One region of the Jeotgalibacillus sp. 10bf12 genome, then DNA from elsewhere that is predicted to be linked to it. Evidence: a T-box and tRNA genes for the amino acid it is inferred to sense, from the RefSeq annotation. Region 1 holds a T-box; the other regions hold tRNA genes.
The links. A T-box is a leader RNA that pairs with one kind of tRNA and senses whether it is charged. The one in region 1 lies ahead of argS (arginine--tRNA ligase), so its partner is inferred to be a tRNA-Arg.
Positions count from the first base shown of each region.

Region 1 (3,778 bases):
AGCCGGTACTGCATATGAGCTTGATGCGATTGCTGCTGTTGTATTAGGCGGTACAAGTTTGACTGGCGGTCGTGGATGGATTGTCGGCACGTTAATCGGTGCACTAATTATTGGAGTCCTTAATAATGGGCTCAACTTGATGAATGTATCTTCTTTTTATCAACAGGTGGTAAAAGGCGGCGTGATTCTGCTGGCAGTATTGCTGGACCGGAAAAAAGCTGCTTAATAATAAAAACTAATTTAAAAGGAGTGTTCAAAAATGAAAAAAAGATTATTTTTAACATTGATGCTGATGATGTCACTGGTTTTGGCGGCTTGTTCTCTAGACTCTCCAGGTTCTGAAAGTGAAGACGCAGGAAGCGATGAAGGTGCCAGTGATGAGGCAGGGACAATCGGTTTTTCGATTTCAACATTAAATAATCCGTTTTTTGTTACATTATCAGAAGGTGCTGAAGCGCAGGCTGAAGAAGCAGGCATGGACATTACAGTTGTTGATGCTCAGGATGACCCGGCAAAGCAGGCTAGTGATATTGAAGATTTGATTCAGCAGGGAGTAGATATCATTCTGGTGAACCCAACTGATTCAGCAGCAATTGCATCTGCGATTGAATCAGCTAATAGCGCTGATATTCCAGTAATTACGGTAGACAGAAGCGCAGAAGGCGGAGAAGTTGTGACGCATATTGCTTCTGATAACGTTGAAGGCGGACGTCTTGCTGGTAACTTCATCATGGAAGAGCTTGGCGGCTCAGGTAATGTTGTTGAGCTTGAAGGGATTTCAGGATCTTCAGCAGCCCGTGAGCGTGGAGAAGGGTTCAACGAAGTGATTGGTGAAAGTGACATTGAGGTCGTTGCAAATCAGACAGCAAACTTTGACCGTGCTGAAGGACTTTCTGTTATGGAAAACATTATTCAGAGCGGTGTGGAATTTGATGCAGTATTTGCCCACAATGATGAAATGGCCCTTGGCGCTGTAGAAGCACTAGAAGCAGCAGGGATGTCAGATGTTATGGTTGTCGGCTTTGATGCAACTAATGATGCAGTAGCAGCAGTAGAAGAAGGAACAATGGCAGCAACAGTAGCGCAAAAGCCTGATGAAATCGGTGTAAGTGCGATTGATACAGCACAGGCAGTACTAGACGGCGAATCGGTAGAAGAATTCGTGCCAGTTGAGCTTGAGCTTGTGACACAGTAGTATTTTGACCCCTTGCATTCAGTTGGATGTGAGGGGTTTTGTGATACAGCGGGACTGAGGTTAGTGTATCATTATGGGTATTTTATCCAAATTAATGCATGAGTCTCTAAAATAACTATTGTATTTCCTTATCCAATGGTTATAATAGGTAAAAACAAACGTCAATGACAAAGAGAGTAGCTTACTGTGAATGTATAGCGAGCCGGGGACGGTGGGAGCCCGGTGATGAAGCAGGGAGTGAAGCGCACTTTGGAGATGCAGGTCTGAAAAATGAGTAGGAGCTGCCGGGGATACCCCCGTTATCAATTTGAGTGGTTGTGAAAACAATGAGAGTGGTACCGCGGACGAATCAAACGCCCGTCTCTTTTCCTGTATGGAGAAGAGACGGGCGTTTTTTATTTGGAGGAGGAAAATTGATGAACGATCAATCGTTATTTGCAGAAGCTTTGTACAAACAATTAAAGGACCAGCTTGAGCTTGAAAAGGTGGTTCAGCTGATCGAAAAGCCGAAATTTGACGACATGGGTGATTATGCATTTCCATGTTTTGAGCTTGCAAAAGTTTTTCGAAAGGCACCTAACCAGATTGCCGGTGATCTCGCTGACAACCTTGAACTACCTTCTCTTTTTGAAAAGGTGGAGGCGGTCAGCGGCTACGTGAATGTCTTTTTGGATCAATCAGCAGTTTCGGCTTCAGTGGTTGGAGAAGTGATCCAGCAAAAAGAGCAGTATGGCAGCCTGAATCATGAGAACAGTGAAGTCATCACGATTGACTTCTCCTCACCAAATATCGCAAAGCCCTTTTCAATGGGACATCTTCGTTCAACGGTGATTGGTCATTCGCTTGCACGGATTGCTGAGAAGAACGGCTTTGAGGTTGTACGGATTAATCATCTCGGTGACTGGGGGACGCAGTTTGGCAAGCTAATTGCGGCTTATAAGCTCTGGGGAAATGAAGAGAAAATCCGTGAAAACCCGATTAAGGAGCTTCTGACGCTCTATGTAAAGTTTCATGATGAAGCAGAGCATGATGCATCTCTGATTGATGAGGGTCGCCTTTGGTTTAAACGTCTTGAAGACGGGGATCAGGAAGCGCGTGATCTGTGGAAGTGGTTCAGAGAGGAGTCCCTGAAGGAGTTTAACAGTATTTATGAGCTGCTCGGCGTGACGTTTGATTCGACGCAGGGAGAGGCTTTTTATAATGACAAGATGGAGCGGGTTGTGAAGCTGCTTGAAGAGAACCAGCTTTTACAGGAATCTGATGGTGCGCTTGTGGTGGAGACGGCAGAAGGGATGCCGCCCTGTCTGATTAAAAAGAAGGATGGCACAACGCTTTATGCGACGCGTGATCTGGCAGCTGCGATCTATCGTCACGAGACTTACGGGTCATCGCGGTCGCTCTATGTCGTCGGAAATGAGCAGACGCTGCATTTCAAGCAGTTGTTTCATGTGCTTGGAAAAATGGGCTATGAGTGGAGTCAGGGGCTGAAGCATGTTCCGTTTGGCATGATGCTGAAAGATGGCAAGAAGATGTCTACGCGAAAAGGGAAAGTCGTGCTGCTTGAGGAAGTGCTGAATGAGGCAGTGAGTCTGGCGAGTCAGAATATTGCAGATAAGAACCCTTCTCTTGCTGAAAAGGAGCGGGTTGCTTACCAGGTAGGAACAGGCGCTGTCATGTTTCACGATTTAAAAAATCATCGTCTGAATGACGTGGAGTTTTCACTCGATGCAATGCTGAAATTTGAAGGAGAGACAGGACCTTACGTTCAGTACACGCATGCGCGGGCATCCTCTATTTTAAGAAAAGGAGGCTATCATGAGAGCACTGAAGCACTGGTTTATACTGGTGATCAGGCATGGCGCGTGGTTAAATGTCTAATGGATTTCCCGGAAACCATTAAACGTTCATTTGATGGGAATGACCCTTCTCAGGTAGCGAAATATGTACTTGAGCTGGCGAAGTCGTTTAACCAGTATTACGGGAACGTGCGGATTTTGGATGCTGTTGAAGGCAGACAGGAGAAACTGGCACTGGTTCATGCAGTTCAAGTTGTGTTGAAAGAAGGTTTGTATTTACTTGGTGTGCAAGCACCTGAGGAGATGTAATGAGGTGGCTGGAAAGTTTAAATATGCGAATGCCGCGCAGACTGATTATAATCATTCATGTAAGAGATTAAAGCATAGGAGGATAAGTTATGTGGCACAATTATCAGTGGATGAATAAGCCGGAAAAAATACGTGAGCAGGATGCTACACTCAGTTTTCACACAAAGGGTGACACTGACTTCTGGAGAAACACACATTATCAGTTCAATCGAATGACAGGGCACGCTTTATTACAAAACATCCCGTCAGAAGAATTCCGCTGCACCGGTTCCTTCAAAGTAAAACCTGAACATACTTTTGATCAGGCGGGGATCTTAATTTACGCAGATGACGATAATTGGATCAAATGCTCAGTTGAATACATTCCTGAAGGGCCTTCTCATCTTGGAGGCGTCGTGACCTCGCATGCATACTCAGACTGGTCTACGCAAAACTTTCCGAATGCGAGAATATCTGAAGAAATGACATTTGAAATCAT
Region 1 is NZ_CP200276.1:637,824-641,601, reverse strand. It holds gene DH10bf12_RS02955 (ABC transporter permease subunit) at 1-226, shown strand, start outside; gene rbsB (ribose ABC transporter substrate-binding protein RbsB) at 260-1,195, shown strand; T-box leader at 1,351-1,563, shown strand; gene argS (arginine--tRNA ligase) at 1,612-3,300, shown strand; gene DH10bf12_RS02940 (DUF1349 domain-containing protein) at 3,390-3,778, shown strand, end outside.

Region 2 (3,778 bases), 880 kb from region 1:
ACTTACAGCTCCCCGAAGCATATCGGTGTTCGTACCGTCCTTCATCGGCTCCTAGTGCCAAGGCATCCACCGTGCGCCCTTATTAACTTAACCTAGTTAAAAAGGTACTTCTTAATTAGTTTTCATATAGAAAACCCTAAGATGGCGATTCTCGGTTATCTTTCTTACTTTGATGTCGTTATCCAGTTTTCAAGGAACGAGCTGCTTTCTTCTCATAACGCTCTTACAATAGAAGAGACGAGAAAAAAGTCAGTGTTTTGAAGGTTTGACCCTTCAAAACTAAACAACCAAACAGTCAACAATCGTTTATGATCTGACCCAAAGAGCCAGTCATATTTCCTTAGAAAGGAGGTGATCCAGCCGCACCTTCCGATACGGCTACCTTGTTACGACTTCACCCCAATCATCTGTCCCACCTTAGGCGGCTGGCTCCAAAAGGTTACCTCACCGACTTCGGGTGTTACAAACTCTCGTGGTGTGACGGGCGGTGTGTACAAGGCCCGGGAACGTATTCACCGCGGCATGCTGATCCGCGATTACTAGCGATTCCAGCTTCATGTAGGCGAGTTGCAGCCTACAATCCGAACTGAAACGATTTTATGGGATTGGCTAAACCTCGCGGTCTCGCAGCCCTTTGTATCGTCCATTGTAGCACGTGTGTAGCCCAGGTCATAAGGGGCATGATGATTTGACGTCATCCCCACCTTCCTCCGGTTTGTCACCGGCAGTCACCTTAGAGTGCCCAACTGAATGCTGGCAACTAAGATCAAGGGTTGCGCTCGTTGCGGGACTTAACCCAACATCTCACGACACGAGCTGACGACAACCATGCACCACCTGTCACCGTTGTCCCCGAAGGGAAAACACTGTCTCCAGTGTGGTCACCGGGATGTCAAGACCTGGTAAGGTTCTTCGCGTTGCTTCGAATTAAACCACATGCTCCACCGCTTGTGCGGGCCCCGTCAATTCCTTTGAGTTTCAGCCTTGCGGCCGTACTCCCCAGGCGGAGTGCTTAATGCGTTAGCTGCAGCACTGAGGGGCGGAAACCCCCAACACTTAGCACTCATCGTTTACGGCGTGGACTACAGGGTATCTAATCCTGTTTGCTCCCCACGCTTTCGCGCCTCAGTGTCAGTTACAGGCCAGAAAGTCGCCTTCGCCACTGGTGTTCCTCCACATATCTACGCATTTCACCGCTACACGTGGAATTCCACTTTCCTCTCCTGCACTCAAGTTCCCCAGTTTCCAATGACCCTCCCCGGTTGAGCCGGGGCTTTCACATCAGACTTTTGGAACCACCTGCGCGCGCTTTACGCCCAATAATTCCGGACAACGCTTGCCACCTACGTATTACCGCGGCTGCTGGCACGTAGTTAGCCGTGGCTTTCTGGTCAGGTACCGTCAAGGTACCATCAGTTACTATGGTACTTGTTCTTCCCTGACAACAGAGCTTTACGATCCGAAAACCTTCTTCACTCACGCGGCGTTGCTCCGTCAGACTTTCGTCCATTGCGGAAGATTCCCTACTGCTGCCTCCCGTAGGAGTCTGGGCCGTGTCTCAGTCCCAGTGTGGCCGATCACCCTCTCAGGTCGGCTACGCATCGTTGCCTTGGTGAGCCGTTACCTCACCAACTAGCTAATGCGCCGCAGGCCCATCCTTAAGTGACAGCCGAAGCCGCCTTTCATAAAAGAACCAGGAGGTTCTTTCAATTATCCGGTATTAGCCCCGGTTTCCCGGAGTTATCCCAGTCTTAAGGGCAGGTTGCCCACGTGTTACTCACCCGTCCGCCGCTAACATCTGAGGAGCAAGCTCCTCATCTGTCCGCTCGACTTGCATGTATTAGGCACGCCGCCAGCGTTCGTCCTGAGCCAGGATCAAACTCTCCGTAAAGTGTTTGAAAAGCTCATTGTCTTTTTTGTTCGAAAAAGACTTAAAATCTTAAAACGTTGACGTTTGGTTGTTTAGTTTTCAAGGTTCAAATGTTTCAAAAATATTGGAGCGGGTGATGAGAATCGAACTCACGACATCAGCTTGGAAGGCTGAGGTTTTACCACTAAACTACACCCGCATATAAAATTAAAATATGGCGCGCCCGAGAGGAGTCGAACCCCTAACCTTTTGATCCGTAGTCAAACGCTCTATCCAATTGAGCTACGGGCGCTTACTTGTTTGGTGCGGTCGAGAGGAGTCGAACCTCCACGGGATTTCTCCCACTAGGCCCTCAACCTAGCGCGTCTGCCATTCCGCCACGACCGCTCGTATTCGAGCGACAAGTAATATTATATCAATATAACTTCTAGTTGTCAATGCTTTTTGAAAAAGAAATAAAAATGCGGGTGGAGGGACTTGAACCCCCACGCCTTGCGGCACTAGATCCTAAGTCTAGCGTGTCTGCCAATTCCACCACACCCGCAGATAACAAAAATGGTGAGCCATGAAGGACTCGAACCTTCGACCCTCTGATTAAAAGTCAGATGCTCTACCAACTGAGCTAATGGCTCTAAAAAATGGCTGGGCTAGCTGGATTCGAACCAACGCATGACGGAGTCAAAGTCCGTTGCCTTACCGCTTGGCTATAGCCCAATACTTAAATGGCGGTCCCGACCGGGATCGAACCGGCGATCTCCTGCGTGACAGGCAGGCATGTTAACCGCTACACCACGGGACCAGAGTGAAACTATGTATTTATCAAAATTAAGTGGTGACCCGTACGGGATTCGAACCCGTGTTACCGCCGTGAAAGGGCGGTGTCTTAACCACTTGACCAACGGGCCATGTTCTGGCGGAGAAGGAGGGATTTGAACCCTCGCGCCGCTTACGCGACCTACACCCTTAGCAGGGGCGCCTCTTCAGCCACTTGAGTACTTCCCCATAAAAATGGCTCCACAGGTAGGACTCGAACCTACGACCGATCGGTTAACAGCCGATTGCTCTACCACTGAGCTACTGTGGAACGATATCATTAAGTTGTTTCAGCAAGCCTTTATGTAAGTGTTTCTCTTGGCGTCTCTCTTGCCGACGTTTAATATCATAACAGATATTAAATGCAGTAGTCAATCGTTTTTATAAAATAATTTTAAATTATTTTGATCTTCTATGCCGCCCGCTTCAAAGGCTAGTGAATGTAATTTACCACAAATCATAGATGATGTCAAAACCAATCCCCCCGCTTCAAAAGAAAAGCTCTCCCCTTTATCGTCTAATCAAAAAAACTGCCGGAAGTCTGTTTCACTTCCGGCAGCCAATCATTAAGCAAGTGACTGATCCACACCTAAAAAGGCCAGCCTCCCGCTGCACTTTCCGCAGCGGTATTTACTTGTATCAAACCTTTTCTTCCGATGATAAAGCTGACCGCAGTCTTTGCATTCATACACTTTGTTGCGTGGCAGCTGCTTCTTTTTTTGTGAAGGCAGCGGTGTACAGAACCTTGGAGCACCGACTGTTTTAATCAGTTCCCTGAAGTCACGGTCTCTATGCTGATACCCTCTTCCTTCTATATGAAGGTGGTAATGTGCAAGTTCGTGCTTAATGATTCCAACAAGTTCAGCGTAGCCGTGTTCATCAAGGTACTTTTTATTGATTTCGATATGATGACTGACAAGCAGATACCTGCCACCTGTCGTTCTGAGCCGGCCGTTGAAATAGGCCTGGTGCTTAAATTGCTTTCTGAACGATTCAAGTGAGATCTGTTCTGTCAGCAGTTGAAGTTCTTCATTCGTCATTAGCAGCTACCTCCTTTTAGATAAAAAGGAAGATCATTGCGATCAATGGCATTGA
Region 2 is NZ_CP200276.1:1,515,243-1,519,020, reverse strand. It holds rRNA gene DH10bf12_RS08000 (23S ribosomal RNA) at 1-93, opposite strand, end outside; rRNA gene DH10bf12_RS07995 (16S ribosomal RNA) at 345-1,891, opposite strand; tRNA gene DH10bf12_RS07990 (tRNA-Gly) at 1,996-2,069, opposite strand; tRNA gene DH10bf12_RS07985 (tRNA-Arg) at 2,086-2,162, opposite strand; tRNA gene DH10bf12_RS07980 (tRNA-Leu) at 2,172-2,257, opposite strand; tRNA gene DH10bf12_RS07975 (tRNA-Leu) at 2,333-2,414, opposite strand; tRNA gene DH10bf12_RS07970 (tRNA-Lys) at 2,427-2,502, opposite strand; tRNA gene DH10bf12_RS07965 (tRNA-Gln) at 2,510-2,584, opposite strand; tRNA gene DH10bf12_RS07960 (tRNA-Asp) at 2,594-2,669, opposite strand; tRNA gene DH10bf12_RS07955 (tRNA-Glu) at 2,701-2,775, opposite strand; tRNA gene DH10bf12_RS07950 (tRNA-Ser) at 2,782-2,872, opposite strand; tRNA gene DH10bf12_RS07945 (tRNA-Asn) at 2,880-2,954, opposite strand; gene DH10bf12_RS07940 (SprT family protein) at 3,250-3,723, opposite strand; gene DH10bf12_RS07935 (hypothetical protein) at 3,740-3,778, opposite strand, start outside.
Region 2: it has a tRNA-Arg gene. The T-box ahead of argS (arginine--tRNA ligase) is inferred to sense a tRNA for this amino acid. The anticodon was not compared.

Region 3 (3,778 bases), 980 kb from region 1:
CGCTGATAATGCAACGGATCTGTTCGAACGTGAAAAAGAGCTTGCACTCGAAGAACACATTCAAAAAGAACTTGACGACATTAATGCAGCATTAAAAGCTATGGATGAAGGAACATATGGCACTTGCGCTGTCAGTGGTGAGGATATCCCATTTGAACGCCTTGAGGCCATGCCAACAGCACTTACTTGTGTTGAGCATGCTGAAGATTATAACAATCAAAATCAGCGTCCAAGTGAGGAATCAGTGATCAGCCCATCCTCTGATCATCCTTACCGGGGTGAGGACGAAGGCGTAAGAGATTACGAAAACAGTTTTGATGAGGCAGCCAGATATGGCACTTCAGAAACACCTTCAGATATGGCAGGCGGCGAAAAAAGCTATGATGATCTTTATGAAGAAGATTATGAGGATGAAGATGTAGCAAATGAGATGGATGGCAAACACCGTAAGATTATGCCTGATGACGAATAATCATTAATCCGGTTCCCCTTCTTTAGGTTGAAGGGGAACTTTTTTGATTGTGAAACAACGTGGTCAAAGTATTTACTATCTATGCTGTTCAGAAAAACCTGAAGGATGTAACGTTTAGTATATGTATCGTGTTAAGTCTCTACGTTCCCCACGGGTCTCCTGATTAATTGAAAAGAAGTTTATAAGATGACAAAAAAGCAGCATGCCAATCAATTTGATTGGCATGCTGCTTTTAATGATGACCCGTACGGGATTCGAACCCGTGTTACCGCCGTGAAAGGGCGGTGTCTTAACCGCTTGACCAACGGGCCTAAAACTGGCGGAGAAGGAGGGATTTGAACCCTCGCGCCGCTTACGCGACCTACACCCTTAGCAGGGGCGCCTCTTCAGCCACTTGAGTACTTCCCCGTAAAAATGGCTCCACAGGTAGGACTCGAACCTACGACCGATCGGTTAACAGCCGATAGCTCTACCACTGAGCTACTGTGGAACAAATATGGTGGGCCTAAGTGGACTCGAACCACCGACCTCACGCTTATCAGGCGTGCGCTCTAACCAGCTGAGCTATAGGCCCAAATATAATGGAGCGGGTGATGAGAATCGAACTCACGACATCAGCTTGGAAGGCTGAGGTTTTACCACTAAACTACACCCGCATACTCAAATGGGGCGACTGATGGGAATCGAACCCACGAATGCCGGAACCACAATCCGGTGCGTTAACCACTTCGCCACAATCGCCATGACAACAAAAAAGATGGCTTTGGACGGAATCGAACCGCCGACACATGGATTTTCAGTCCATTGCTCTACCAACTGAGCTACAAAGCCGTAAAATGGCGGTCCCGACCGGGATCGAACCGGCGATCTCCTGCGTGACAGGCAGGCATGTTAACCGCTACACCACGGGACCAGATAATTGCGGGGGCAGGATTTGAACCTGCGACCTTCGGGTTATGAGCCCGACGAGCTACCGAACTGCTCCACCCCGCGACGATATTAAGTTAAAAAAATGGAGGAGGTAGAGGGATTCGAACCCCCGCGGGCTGTTACACCCCTGTCGGTTTTCAAGACCGATCCCTTCAGCCGGACTTGGGTATACCTCCGTATGGATAAGACTATGGTGGACCTTGCAGGACTCGAACCTGCGACCGGACGGTTATGAGCCGTCTGCTCTAACCAGCTGAGCTAAAGGTCCTTTATTATATTGGTGGCGGCAGAGGGGATCGAACCCCCGACCTCACGGGTATGAACCGTACGCTCTAGCCAGCTGAGCTACGCCGCCCAATAAATAAAGTAACTTCATAAAATACATATGGTGGAGCCTAGCGGGATCGAACCGCTGACCTCCTGCGTGCAAGGCAGGCGCTCTCCCAGCTGAGCTAAGGCCCCATAATGATTATAAAAGATGGTCGGGAAGACAGGATTTGAACCTGCGACCCCTTGGTCCCAAACCAAGTGCTCTACCAAGCTGAGCTACTCCCCGTCGATTATGTGTTATTCTATGTATTCTTATGGCGCGCCCGAGAGGAGTCGAACCCCTAACCTTTTGATCCGTAGTCAAACGCTCTATCCAATTGAGCTACGGGCGCTGAATAGAGTAAGCGGAAGACGAGATTCGAACTCGCGACCCCCACCTTGGCAAGGTGGTGTTCTACCACTGAACTACTCCCGCATGGTAACTATTAAAATGGTGCGGGTGGAGGGACTTGAACCCCCACGCCTTGCGGCACTAGATCCTAAGTCTAGCGTGTCTGCCAATTCCACCACACCCGCATAAAAACATGGTGAGCCATGAAGGACTCGAACCTTCGACCCTCTGATTAAAAGTCAGATGCTCTACCAACTGAGCTAATGGCTCGAAAAAACTGGTGCCGGCAAGAGGACTTGAACCCCCAACCTACTGATTACAAGTCAGTTGCTCTACCAGTTGAGCTACACCGGCATAATGGTGGAGAATGACGGGCTCGAACCGCCGACCCTCTGCTTGTAAGGCAGATGCTCTCCCAGCTGAGCTAATTCTCCACGGTATTATGTAATACCGCCTAGCGACGTCCTACTCTCACAGGGGGAAACCCCCAACTACCATCGGCGCTGAAGAGCTTAACTTCCGTGTTCGGCATGGGAACGGGTGTGACCTCTTCGCTGTCATCACTAGACTATAAAGGCTCGCGCCTTCAAAACTGGATACGTTCATCAAAGTAAGGGATTTTCCGAGAATCAACCGATTTGGTTAAGTCCTCGATCGATTAGTATTCGTCAGCTGCACATGTCACCATGCTTCCACCTCGAACCTATCTACCTGATCATCTTTCAGGGATCTTACCACTTGCGTGTGGGAAATCTCATCTTGAGGGGGGCTTCATGCTTAGATGCTTTCAGCACTTATCCCGTCCGCACATAGCTACCCAGCGATGCCATTGGCATGACAACTGGTACACCAGCGGTGCGTCCATCCCGGTCCTCTCGTACTAAGGACAGCTCCTCTCAAATTTCCTGCGCCCACGACGGATAGGGACCGAACTGTCTCACGACGTTCTGAACCCAGCTCGCGTACCGCTTTAATGGGCGAACAGCCCAACCCTTGGGACCGACTACAGCCCCAGGATGCGATGAGCCGACATCGAGGTGCCAAACCTCCCCGTCGATGTGGACTCTTGGGGGAGATAAGCCTGTTATCCCCGGGGTAGCTTTTATCCGTTGAGCGATGGCCCTTCCATGCGGAACCACCGGATCACTAAGCCCGTCTTTCGACCCTGCTCGACTTGTAGGTCTCGCAGTCAAGCTCCCTTATGCCTTTACACTCTTCGAATGATTTCCAACCATTCTGAGGGAACCTTTGGGCGCCTCCGTTACTCTTTAGGAGGCGACCGCCCCAGTCAAACTGCCTGCCTGACACTGTCTCCCGGCCCGATAAGGGCCGCGGGTTAGAAGTTCAACACAGCGGGGTAGTATCCCACCAATGCCTCCACCGAAGCTGGCGCTCCGGTTTCTAAGGCTCCTACCTATCCTGTACAAGCTGTGCCAAAATTCAATATCAGGCTGCAGTAAAGCTCCACGGGGTCTTTCCGTCCTGTCGCGGGTAACCTGCATCTTCACAGGTACTATAATTTCACCGAGTCTCTCGTTGAGACAGTGCCCAGATCGTTGCACCTTTCGTGCGGGTCGGAACTTACCCGACAAGGAATTTCGCTACCTTAGGACCGTTATAGTTACGGCCGCCGTTTACTGGGGCTTCAATTCGCACCTTCGCTTGCGCTAAGCACTCCTCTTAACCTTCCAGCACCGGGCAGGTGTCAGCCCCTA
Region 3 is NZ_CP200276.1:3,111,230-3,115,007, forward strand. It holds gene DH10bf12_RS16195 (TraR/DksA C4-type zinc finger protein) at 1-472, shown strand, start outside; tRNA gene DH10bf12_RS16200 (tRNA-Glu) at 712-783, opposite strand; tRNA gene DH10bf12_RS16205 (tRNA-Ser) at 790-880, opposite strand; tRNA gene DH10bf12_RS16210 (tRNA-Asn) at 888-962, opposite strand; tRNA gene DH10bf12_RS16215 (tRNA-Ile) at 970-1,046, opposite strand; tRNA gene DH10bf12_RS16220 (tRNA-Gly) at 1,055-1,128, opposite strand; tRNA gene DH10bf12_RS16225 (tRNA-His) at 1,138-1,213, opposite strand; tRNA gene DH10bf12_RS16230 (tRNA-Phe) at 1,231-1,303, opposite strand; tRNA gene DH10bf12_RS16235 (tRNA-Asp) at 1,310-1,385, opposite strand; tRNA gene DH10bf12_RS16240 (tRNA-Met) at 1,392-1,465, opposite strand; tRNA gene DH10bf12_RS16245 (tRNA-Ser) at 1,486-1,578, opposite strand; tRNA gene DH10bf12_RS16250 (tRNA-Ile) at 1,594-1,670, opposite strand; tRNA gene DH10bf12_RS16255 (tRNA-Met) at 1,681-1,757, opposite strand; tRNA gene DH10bf12_RS16260 (tRNA-Ala) at 1,789-1,864, opposite strand; tRNA gene DH10bf12_RS16265 (tRNA-Pro) at 1,882-1,958, opposite strand; tRNA gene DH10bf12_RS16270 (tRNA-Arg) at 1,988-2,064, opposite strand; tRNA gene DH10bf12_RS16275 (tRNA-Gly) at 2,076-2,147, opposite strand; tRNA gene DH10bf12_RS16280 (tRNA-Leu) at 2,164-2,248, opposite strand; tRNA gene DH10bf12_RS16285 (tRNA-Lys) at 2,258-2,333, opposite strand; tRNA gene DH10bf12_RS16290 (tRNA-Thr) at 2,342-2,417, opposite strand; tRNA gene DH10bf12_RS16295 (tRNA-Val) at 2,422-2,497, opposite strand; rRNA gene rrf (5S ribosomal RNA) at 2,516-2,631, opposite strand; rRNA gene DH10bf12_RS16305 (23S ribosomal RNA) at 2,702-3,778, opposite strand, start outside.
Region 3: it has a tRNA-Arg gene. The T-box ahead of argS (arginine--tRNA ligase) is inferred to sense a tRNA for this amino acid. The anticodon was not compared.